DNA from 3 places in the Brevibacillus sp. HB1.3 genome. Region 2 is predicted to be linked to each of the others. Evidence: riboswitches for the same ligand, from Rfam matches in the RefSeq annotation. Region 2 holds a riboswitch; each other region holds the start of a gene.
What was found. Region 2 has a riboswitch for S-adenosylmethionine ahead of mtnK (S-methyl-5-thioribose kinase). Riboswitches for the same ligand answer to the same signal wherever they lie in the genome.
Positions count from the first base shown of each region.

Region 1: linked by a shared signal. The riboswitch ahead of HPY31_RS24265 (methionine ABC transporter ATP-binding protein) and the one ahead of mtnK (S-methyl-5-thioribose kinase) in region 2 are both predicted to bind S-adenosylmethionine.
Region 3: linked by a shared signal. The riboswitch ahead of HPY31_RS03695 (ABC transporter permease) and the one ahead of mtnK (S-methyl-5-thioribose kinase) in region 2 are both predicted to bind S-adenosylmethionine.

Region 1 covers NZ_JABMIT010000013.1:59,571-62,847, forward strand. Annotated here, with positions in the region: gene HPY31_RS24260 (methionine ABC transporter permease) at 1-457, opposite strand, end outside; gene HPY31_RS24265 (methionine ABC transporter ATP-binding protein) at 458-1,471, opposite strand; SAM riboswitch class I at 1,572-1,687, opposite strand; gene HPY31_RS24270 (Ger(x)C family spore germination protein) at 1,795-2,928, opposite strand; gene HPY31_RS24275 (GerAB/ArcD/ProY family transporter) at 2,928-3,277, opposite strand, start outside.
Region 2 covers NZ_JABMIT010000005.1:302,313-305,589, reverse strand. Annotated here, with positions in the region: gene HPY31_RS14375 (2,3-diketo-5-methylthiopentyl-1-phosphate enolase) at 1-1,005, opposite strand, end outside; SAM riboswitch class I at 1,092-1,268, opposite strand; SAM riboswitch class I at 1,574-1,719, shown strand; gene mtnK (S-methyl-5-thioribose kinase) at 1,853-3,082, shown strand; gene mtnA (S-methyl-5-thioribose-1-phosphate isomerase) at 3,079-3,277, shown strand, end outside.
Region 3 covers NZ_JABMIT010000001.1:778,789-782,065, reverse strand. Annotated here, with positions in the region: gene HPY31_RS03700 (ABC transporter permease) at 1-663, opposite strand, end outside; gene HPY31_RS03695 (ABC transporter permease) at 668-1,600, opposite strand; SAM riboswitch class I at 1,710-1,814, opposite strand; gene HPY31_RS03690 (sulfite exporter TauE/SafE family protein) at 1,937-2,731, opposite strand; gene HPY31_RS03685 (rhodanese-like domain-containing protein) at 2,769-3,277, opposite strand, start outside.

The sequences.
Region 1 (3,277 bases), on a different contig from region 2:
CCGCGATCAGACCGGATCTAGACTCTGGTAAAAGGACATTCCAGACAATCTGCCAATTGGAAGCACCCATAGATTGTGCAGCCTCAATCACGCCCTTATCAATCTCACGCAGGGAGGTTTCCACCAAACGTGCAAAAAACGGAGCGGCACCAAATACGAGCGGCGGAATGGCACCCAGTACCCCGAGTGAAGTCCCTACGATCATTTTCGTTACTGGAATCAGCAAGATCATCAGAATGATAAATGGTACCGAGCGCAATACGTTGACAACGAATGATGCAATCGTATAAAAAGTGCGGTTTTGCAAAAGCTGTCCGCGAGAAGTCAAAAACAGAATGATGCCCAACGGCAAACCAATCAGGACGGTAAACAGAGTGGAGAAGCCAAGCATCGTGAGCGTGTCCATCGTACCTTCGCCGATTTCAGCCCAATCCACATTTTCGAATGTCCAGTCCATTTATATCACCTCTACTTCCAAGCCACGTTGGCGCAGCGTCTCGATGGTCTTTTGATTCTGTGCGACATCGCCTTCCAGCTCGATCACTAACTGACCATACGGCGTATCTTTCATGCGAGAAATCGTTCCCTGCAAAATACTGAACACCGTACCAGTCTCTTGCATCGTTTGGAAAAGGATCGGCTGGTACGTTTTTTCTCCGAGGAAGGTGACACGAGCAATCGTGCGGTTCCCCGAAGCCTTTTCGTGCTCGACCGCTTCGCGCAGCTCTGTAGAATCGGCTACTTGCTCCACGAATTCTTGTGTCGTCGGATGCTTTGGACGAAGGAATACATCCAGTACGTTACCTGACTCGACGATTTTTCCTCCATCAATCACGCCGACACGATCACAAATGGAGCGAATGACGTGCATCTCGTGGGTAATCAACACAATGGTCAAGCCCAGCTTGCGGTTGATGTCCAAGAGCAGTGCCAGAATGGAGTTCGTCGTTTGCGGATCGAGAGCTGATGTCGCTTCGTCGCAGAGCAGCACTTTTGGATCATTCGCGAGCGCACGGGCAATCCCGACACGCTGCTTCTGTCCGCCAGACAGCTGAGACGGATATTTGTCCTTATGTGCCTCCAAGCCAACCAGCTTCAGCAGCTCGTTTACTTTCTTATCAATCTCTGCCTTCGAACGCTTTGCCAGCTTGAGCGGAAAAGCAACATTTTCGCCGACCGTTGAAGAAGACAGCAAGTTGAAATGCTGAAAAATCATGCCGATTGAGCGGCGCTTTTCTTGCAGCTTCCCTTCATCCAGCTTCGTCAAATCGACGCCGTCCACAATAACTTCCCCCGAAGTTGGGCGCTCTAGCAAATTGATGCACCGGATCAACGTACTTTTCCCTGCACCAGAGTGTCCGATAATCCCGTATATTTCGCCTTGCTCTATGGAAAGGTCGATCCCCGTTAACGCTGGGATGGTTTTACCCTGTACTTGATAGCTTTTATGCAAATGACGCAGTTGGATCAACGCATCCACCTCCCGACCATAATCTTGATAAAAATATAAAAACCCCTTTTTCACAAACGAAAAAGGGGCTGCAACGCAATGTATACGTTCGCATCCACCCTTCTCATCTGTACAAGATCCAAAAATCCTGTAGGAATTGGCACCGCGACGTTCATTCGAAAATGAACCGGCTGCCGGGCTTCATAGGGCCTGTCCCTCCGCCTCTCTTGATAAGAAAGATATCTACGTATATTATGTTCGTTTTTTCTATTTCTTGATGATACAAAACGGATTATATCCTTTTTGAAAATATCACGTCAATAGTAATAGCAGGAAAAGTTTTTTTAATCCATGACGCCGTTGCGGATGATGGTTGACTTTATGTGAAAGCGAAATGTCGCGTCTTTGAACATCTTTCTCCATTCAGCCTGCGTCATATTTGCCTTGCCCCTTCTATTTGAGCGATACACGATCCCGAAACCAGCGGGATCGACATTGAGGTCCTGCAATTTGTGGACTACTTTCTGCAGTTCTTTTCCGAGCTCTTCTTCCAGTGCATGTTCCATGATTTTCATCAACCTGGCATTCTCTAGCTTCAGCGGGAGGGTTAATTCCAAAATCCGCGCATTTAATCGGATGTGAATATCAAAGATCAGGGGAGATACTTGGGTCAGCTCGATTTTTGAATGGCTGGAAATCGTATCAAAGACAAGCTGCACACGGTCTTTTTTACTTCCGCGATTCTTGGGTACCTCGCCAAAAATATGAGCAGGGACAGAAGTATCGTAGCTGCCAATCCTGAATTTTCCATGCATGAGCTTGATTAAAAAGGCTTCCTTAGGTGTGATCCACCCTACATAACGATCCCCTTGAAACAATGCGATCCCCTTGATTTGCAGCTCATTTCCTTTTTTTGTAATGAACGGCATGATCGGGTCGATTCCTTTGTCATAATAAGACCGAAAAAACTCATGCATAGTGGAAGACGGAATTTTTTCCCCCTCAATATTTTGCTCAATCATACGGTATAAATAGATTCCGATATTCCCTTCTTCCGAATAGCGATGCGTTAACATATCATATGTTTCGCCTTCAAATAAGCAAAGATAAACTCTGCTGGAAATAGAGGAATCCCGATACAACGTGTCAACGATACTACCAAGTCCACGCTTTGCCAATTTTTCATTGTAGAGTGCGACACGAATTTGCCCACCCAATACTCTTTTATCTGATTGTAAATTTATCCGATCCCGAATTCCCTTGCTGGTTTCACCGGTGGCCGAAAAAACCTGTATCTTTTCTTTCGCCTCTGGATTAATGGAAGGCATGATTGCTGTCCCCCGAACGTCCCCATCCTTTAACAGATCATAGCCGACAGCCGTGGCAAGTCCTGTCTCATCAAAAATTTGCCGATCTGAACAGCCTGCCAGGACAAGGACACATGAACACCACAACGCCAAAAGACGCTTGGGCAGCATCAGGCACTCTCTCCTTTGCTGGTTGGTTTCACCCTTTGCTTTCGTTGCTTCAGCCAGACCATCAGGTACAAAAAATAGGGGTACACGTAAATAATGTACAGAGTTATATGCGAGTAAATAGTCGTCATCCGACTCATCTGCTGTCTGGAAAGCAACAACAAGGAGGCTACATAGATCACGGGTATAATCCAATACAATGAATGACGTAGATTAAATCCGAACAAGCGCTTGAGACCTCGGGCAGAAGCCCACAAATACAGCATAATATTCGGCAAGATCACGAGAAGCCATAACGAAATGACAACCAGTTCAAACCTTTCCAGAATAGGGAGGTACACCATCTTTTGCA
Region 2 (3,277 bases):
CCCCGGATGAATGCCGGCAGACGGAACCGGGAAGGAACGGCGTACACCATTCAGTGGATCTGTCAAATGCTTCGCGAGCTGCAACGCTTCTGTTTTGTCCAGAGCGACATTGCCATATGGGGATGGGAAGAGCACCAAATCTGCCCCAGCTACACGCATCAACGTACCGAGTAGGAGCGGGGTGGAGATGCCGTAGTCAGGTGATGGATAGTATGCGCCTGCTAAAGCTGGATGCGCCATGATTGGTACGTGTACGTCAGGATCGGCTGCCAAACGGTGCAGGGCATCGAAGCCAAAGGCCAGCACGTTGAACAAGAGGCAGTCAGCACCCGCCTCTACCGCACGCTTCGCTTTTTCGTTCAGCTCATGCACAGGTCCAGTCAGGTTGGCTGCATAGAGGACGGGCTTGCCAGTTTCGGCTTCGGTCTCTTGTGCGATCTGCTTGAACGCTTTGATCCGTTCGATAAAAGGAGCACGGTCATCTGCAAAGAAGATTTCGTCATCTTTCACGAGATCGACTCCGCCCAAGGCTTGTGCGCGGAATTGCGTCTTCAGATCGTCGAAAGGAAGACCCAGACACGATTTGAAAATGCTCATCAAGAGCGGGCGGTTATGTGCACCTAAACGTTCGCGCAGACCATCAATGCCGAACTTCGGTCCAGGGAAAGCCTGGAGGAATGATTCAGGGAAAACAATGTCGACGAGCTTGATTTTGCCGTCCATCGACAGTTTGCCGAATATTCCGGTTAACAAGGAAGGAATGTCCGCTGTAAAATTGCGAGTCGGATAGCTAACGGTAATCAGACCGCGTGTTTCTCCGTTTTCCAGTGTCGTAATCGGTGTCGCGCTCACAGCTTCACCGAGATATGGCGCTAGCTCAGCTTGCTTGGCAAGCGGCAGGTCCGTCCAGGAACCGACTGTCATGCCGACAGCAATGGCTTGCGCTTTTTTGTTCAAGTCTTTTGCTTGTGTGAGATAGGTGACGAGGATACGTTGTTCACTCATGGTACGTCAAATCCTCCTTGAATTAATAAAAAAAGCCTCCCCATTGAGCGGGGAGGCGGTTGTCGACTATGAAAGCGTCTCGTCTCCTCTCATCTCTCGGGTCAGTAGCCGAAACGAGCCAAAAGTGCTCGATCTCGACTCTTATCCGTTGGAATTAGCACCGTTTCGCTATCCAAGGTACGCATGATGAGCGTACGATTCATGGTATAGCGCCGGTTGCCGGGCATCATAGGGCCAGTCCCTCAGCCAGCTCGCGATAAGAGTTATTCGTTTCCCCCATGATATGACGTTCATTGTCAGGAGTCAATCTTGTTTTTTCAGAGAATGTGCAGCAGGTTATTAGAAAAATGAGACGAAGATGAAACCTTTTTACAATTCCTTCGTGGTGTCGATAACAGCAGCGTTTTTAGGCAAGGTAGACTGGTGGAATTGGGAGAGACCTGCGGCATCCGGAACACAATACAGCTACTGATAGCAGGGTGCGAATTTTTGCACAAAAGGGTGTTGACATCGTGGAAGCGTTGGTTGTATGATTCAAACTAAATCAAAAACCGAATACGTTTTGGATACCTTATCCAGAGAAGGTGGAGGGACTGGCCCGATGATACCCGGCAACCGACATGACGCCATTCAGACGCGAGGAAGCGAACGATTGACAGGCGACATGCACGGTGCTAATTCCTGCAGAAACAAAAGTGGTCTGGAAGATAAGGGGGACATCAACACGTTTCTTACACGTGACGACAGCGACCTCTTTTCTTCGGGAAAAGAGGTCTTTTTTGCTCTCATGACACAAACAAAACAAGTAGAGATAGAGGAAAAATACGTAGAGGGGAGTTTTGGAATCATGGCATATCGCGCATTGACTGAACAGGAAGCAGTGGAGTACGTAAAGGGAATACCGGGTCTTTTTAGCGAAGGAGCAGAGCTGACCAGCCGAGAAATCGGGGATGGCAACCTCAATCTGGTTTTTGACATTCAAGAGCCAGCAACCGGTAAGAGCGTCATTGTCAAGCAAGCACTGCCTTTTGCCCGCGTTGTGGGGGAATCTTGGCCGCTTACGATTGATCGGGCTCGCATCGAGAGCGAGGCACTCCGCATTCAGCACAAATACGTTCCAGACCTGGTGCCACAGGTGTATCATTTCGATGGGGAACTTGCCTTGACAGTTATGGAAAACGTCGGTGACCACATCATCATGCGCAAAGGGCTGATCGAAGGAAAGCGGTACCCACTATTCGCGAAGCAAATTGGCCGTTTTCTCGCGCAAACGTTGTTCTTCACATCCGATCTGGGCGCACATCCATACGATAAAAAAGCGCTAGTCGGAACATTCATAAATCCAGAATTATGCAAAATTACAGAAGATCTCGTCTTTACCGATCCGTATGAAAATGCGCCTACCAACGACTTCAACCCGTTGATCCGCCGCGAAGTCGAGGCGATCTGGAACAACAGGCCGCTGAAGCTGGAAATCGCCAAGCTGAAATACGATTTCCTTACGCGCTCGGAGGCGTTGCTGCATGGTGACTTGCATACCGGAAGTATTTTTATCACGGAAAACAGCCTAAAAGCAATCGATCCAGAGTTCGCTTACTACGGTCCAATCGGCTTTGACATTGGGGCGATTATAGCCAATCTGCTGCTCAACTACGCAGGACAGCACGGTCTGCAAAAAGATCAAGGAGAACGGGAAGCGTACCGCGAATACTTACTGGAAACGGTCGAGGATGTCTGGAATGAATTCGTTTCGCAATTCGTTCAACTCTGGCACAAGCACGCCAAAGAGCGCAGCGCCCATGTCGAAGGACTGTGGCAAAGCTACGTGAAGCGCTTAATTCAGGATACAGCAGGCTATGCCGGATGCAAAATTTTGCGTCGCGTCATTGGCTTGGCAGGCGTAGCGGACCTAAATGCTATCGAAGACGACCAGACTCGCGCAGAAGCAGAGCGTCTGGCTCTCTCGATTGGAGAAGCGCTGATTCTCGGTCGCGGCGGCATCGACGAATCGACAGATATTACGGACATTGTACGCACAGTAACTGAACGCTACTACCAGGAGGCTACAACAGTATGACAACCAGCACTCAATTGGCACCTGTAAAGTGGGAGAATGATGCATTGGTCCTGCTTGACCAGACGCGTCTGCCAGTAGAAACGATCTATTTAAACTTGACCACCTCCGAGCAAGTATGGGGTTCCATCCGACGCTTGGAAGTACGTGGCGCACCAGCCATTGGCATGGCGGCGGCTTACGGGCTCTACCTGGGCA
Region 3 (3,277 bases), on a different contig from region 2:
GATGATTTTGGTATGTGAGGTGCCCAGTTTTTCTGCGGCCAGCACAAACTCTTGCCGCTTGATCTGCATGATTTGTCCTCTGACCAGGCGGGCCATCCCCACCCAGCCTGTTAACGAAAGGGCAATAATGATGGTTGCGAGTCCAGGCTCCAGAACCACCATCAGCAGGATTACCACCAGCAGATACGGAATGCTGTACAGAATTTCGGCCAACCGCATCAGGATGTTGTCTACATGGTCGCCCAGCTTGTTCCTCCCTGCCATGTAACCGGATATCCCGCCGATGCATACACCAATCACGAGGTCGATGGCTGCTGCCGCCACACCAATAAACAAAGAGATTTGTCCGCCTGCCCAGGTACGTGCCCACATGTCCCGGCCCAAGTCATCCGTTCCAAACCAGTGCTCACCTGACAGTGGCAGATTTCCTTTCGTCAAAGACTGTTCATGTGGACTGTGGGGAACGAGCAGCGGACCGATGATTGAGAGGGTCACCACTGCTGCGAGCAGGAAGAACCCTAGCATTGCCAGCTTGTTACTGAATACCCGCTGCAATACCTCCTGCCAATACCCAAGACTCGGACGCTCCCGAATTTCCTCAGAAAGCCGGTTTCGGTCGACTGGTCGAAACAGGGAATCCAGTTGTGTTGCCTGATTGGCCATAATGCTACTTCCCTCCACTCGTTAATCTGATGCGCGGGTCAATCACCCGATACAGCAGGTCGATGATGTACAAAGTAAAAATGAGCACAAAGCTGTAAAACACAGTGGTTCCCAAAATAACGGGATAATCGCGGTTAAAAATGCTTTCCACGAAGTATTTGCCGAGCCCGGGAATCGCGAAAATCTTTTCCACCACAAAGGTTCCGGTCATCAGGTTGGCAAACAGCGGACCGATAAAGGTAAGAACAGGCAGGATGGCATTGCGCATCCCGTGTCTAACGACAATGGAAAAGGTGCCAAGCCCTTTAGCCTCTGCCGTGCTTATGTATTCCTGTTGCCAAACCTCAAGCATGCTGGCTCGTACAAAGCGCGCGATGATGGCGAGCGGACCGATAGCGAGCGCAAGTGTTGGAAGAATCGAGTGCTCCCAGCTCCCCCATGCAGCGACGGGTAAAAGCTCCCATTTGACCGCTAAGTACTTGATCAACAGAGGCGCGAGAATAAAACTGGGGACGGAGATCCCGATGATGGCAGCAAACATGGACAAGAAATCCAAGGTTCGATTGTGATAGAGTGCCGCTACGATTCCCAGTGTGATTCCACCTGCCAGTGCGACCGCAAACGACTGGAGTCCCAGAACAGCCGATGCGGGAAATCCCTCTGCAATCAGTGTGTTCACATCCCTCGTCTTGGACTGGATAGAGGGCCCCAAGTCAAATTGCAGCAATCCTTTTAGATAGAGCAGGTACTGTACCGTGATTGGCTGATCCAGGTTGTACTCCGCTCGCATGTTCTCCACCACTTCTTCTGGAAGCATTTTGGCATCTGATGCGAATGGATCACCTGGAATCAGGTGCATGGTCACGAACGTTACCGTGACAATCATCCACAGCGTAACGATCATGAGAAAGCCACGCTTGACTGCATAATAAAGCACGTTGTTTCCTCCTTTGAACTACACATAGTAAAACGATATGAATACTATGGATTATAAATATAGAAAACCCCTCTCCGAAAAGAAGAGGGGCGATTGCACGTTTCCCACCTTCTCATCTCGCAGAATAACTCCGCAGGAATTAGCACCGTAAGGTCAATCAGACCAAGGTTGCCGGGTTTCATCGGGCCAGTCCCTCCACCACTCTCGATAAGAATGTTCTATGAAATTTAATTTCATTGTAAAATTCTTTTTTATCTTATCATTTTACTCGGATATGTCAATGCTGTTCCATGACAATTGATTTTTCTTTATTTTGTTTGTAAAAAAAGTAAATCTTCATACACGTATGAATAGGAGGATGTCAGCCCAAATCTTAATCGTGGTGGCTAGGATCAACAAGGCAAGAATGGATTGGAGAATCCGCGTGCCCAAACGTTTGCTGACCTTCGTACCGAGCGGCGCTGCCATGATGCTGGCGATAACCATGATCACGGATGGCCACAGCAATATGTCCCCTGCCATCCATTTCCCTATCGTCGATCCAATGGAAGATAGAAAAGTGATGGCAAGAGAGGAAGCAATCGCAACTCTTGTCGGTATCTTGAGGATGATCAGCATGATGGGAACCAAAATAAAAGCGCCCGCTGCCCCGACAATTCCGGAGGCACCTCCGACCATCAAAGCAGATAAGACAGCTGTTGGTTTATGAAAGATAACCCTGGTCGTCTGTTCACGTTCGTCCACTCCCTTTTTTGGCAGGAACATCAAGATTACAGCAATCGTGGCCAGGATGGCGTAAACGATATTGACGGCATCTGCCGAAAGAAATTTTCCTCCATATCCTCCAAGCAAGCTCCCGACAATAATGGCACTTCCCATGTACACAACGAGCTGGTAATGAATAAGCCTATCTTTCCGCAGAGTCCAAAGAGCTGCTAGGGTGGCAAAAAATACTTGGACGGCACTTATTCCGGATACTTCGTGAGCTGTGTAAGCAACGAATCCAAGGGCGGGCGGAATGTACAGTAGCATCGGATACTTGATGATGGAGCCCCCGATTCCGACGAGACCAGAGATGAACGATCCCACGAAACCGATAATAAACAGCGTGATCACTAGGTCGATAGTCATAGGCTCACCCTTTGCAGCAACTCGCTTTGATTTCGTTTTATCCTCGTTCTACTACTGGCAAGCCGTCTATTTGCCATTGTAAGATTCCGCCGCTCAAATTCATTACATCCTTGAATCCGTTTGCTTTAAGAATGCTTGCACCTATAGCGGATCGGGCACCGGAACGGCATTGTACGAGAAGCGGTTTATCGTGAGGAAGCTCATCTAGCCGCATGGCGAGTGAACCGAGCATGATGTGCTGTGCATCTTGAATATGTCCTTCCTTCCACTCAGCCAGATTACGTACATCTACTACGTGAACCTCACTCTTTTCCACCCGGTCTGCAATCTCCAGCGGTGTTACCTCTTCAATTGTCTCGAGCGAAGACAATTCCCTTTCCATTAGCTTGGAGCTGTCGATAAAGCCAGTGACAAGATCAATCCCAACAGCACGCAAGGCTTGCAAAATCTCGTCCAGCTCATCTGGGGTGGTCAGGATCTGAACGGGGCGATCGTAATCGACAATCCAGCCCGCCCAGTTGGCAAATGACTTGTTGAAGGGAATGT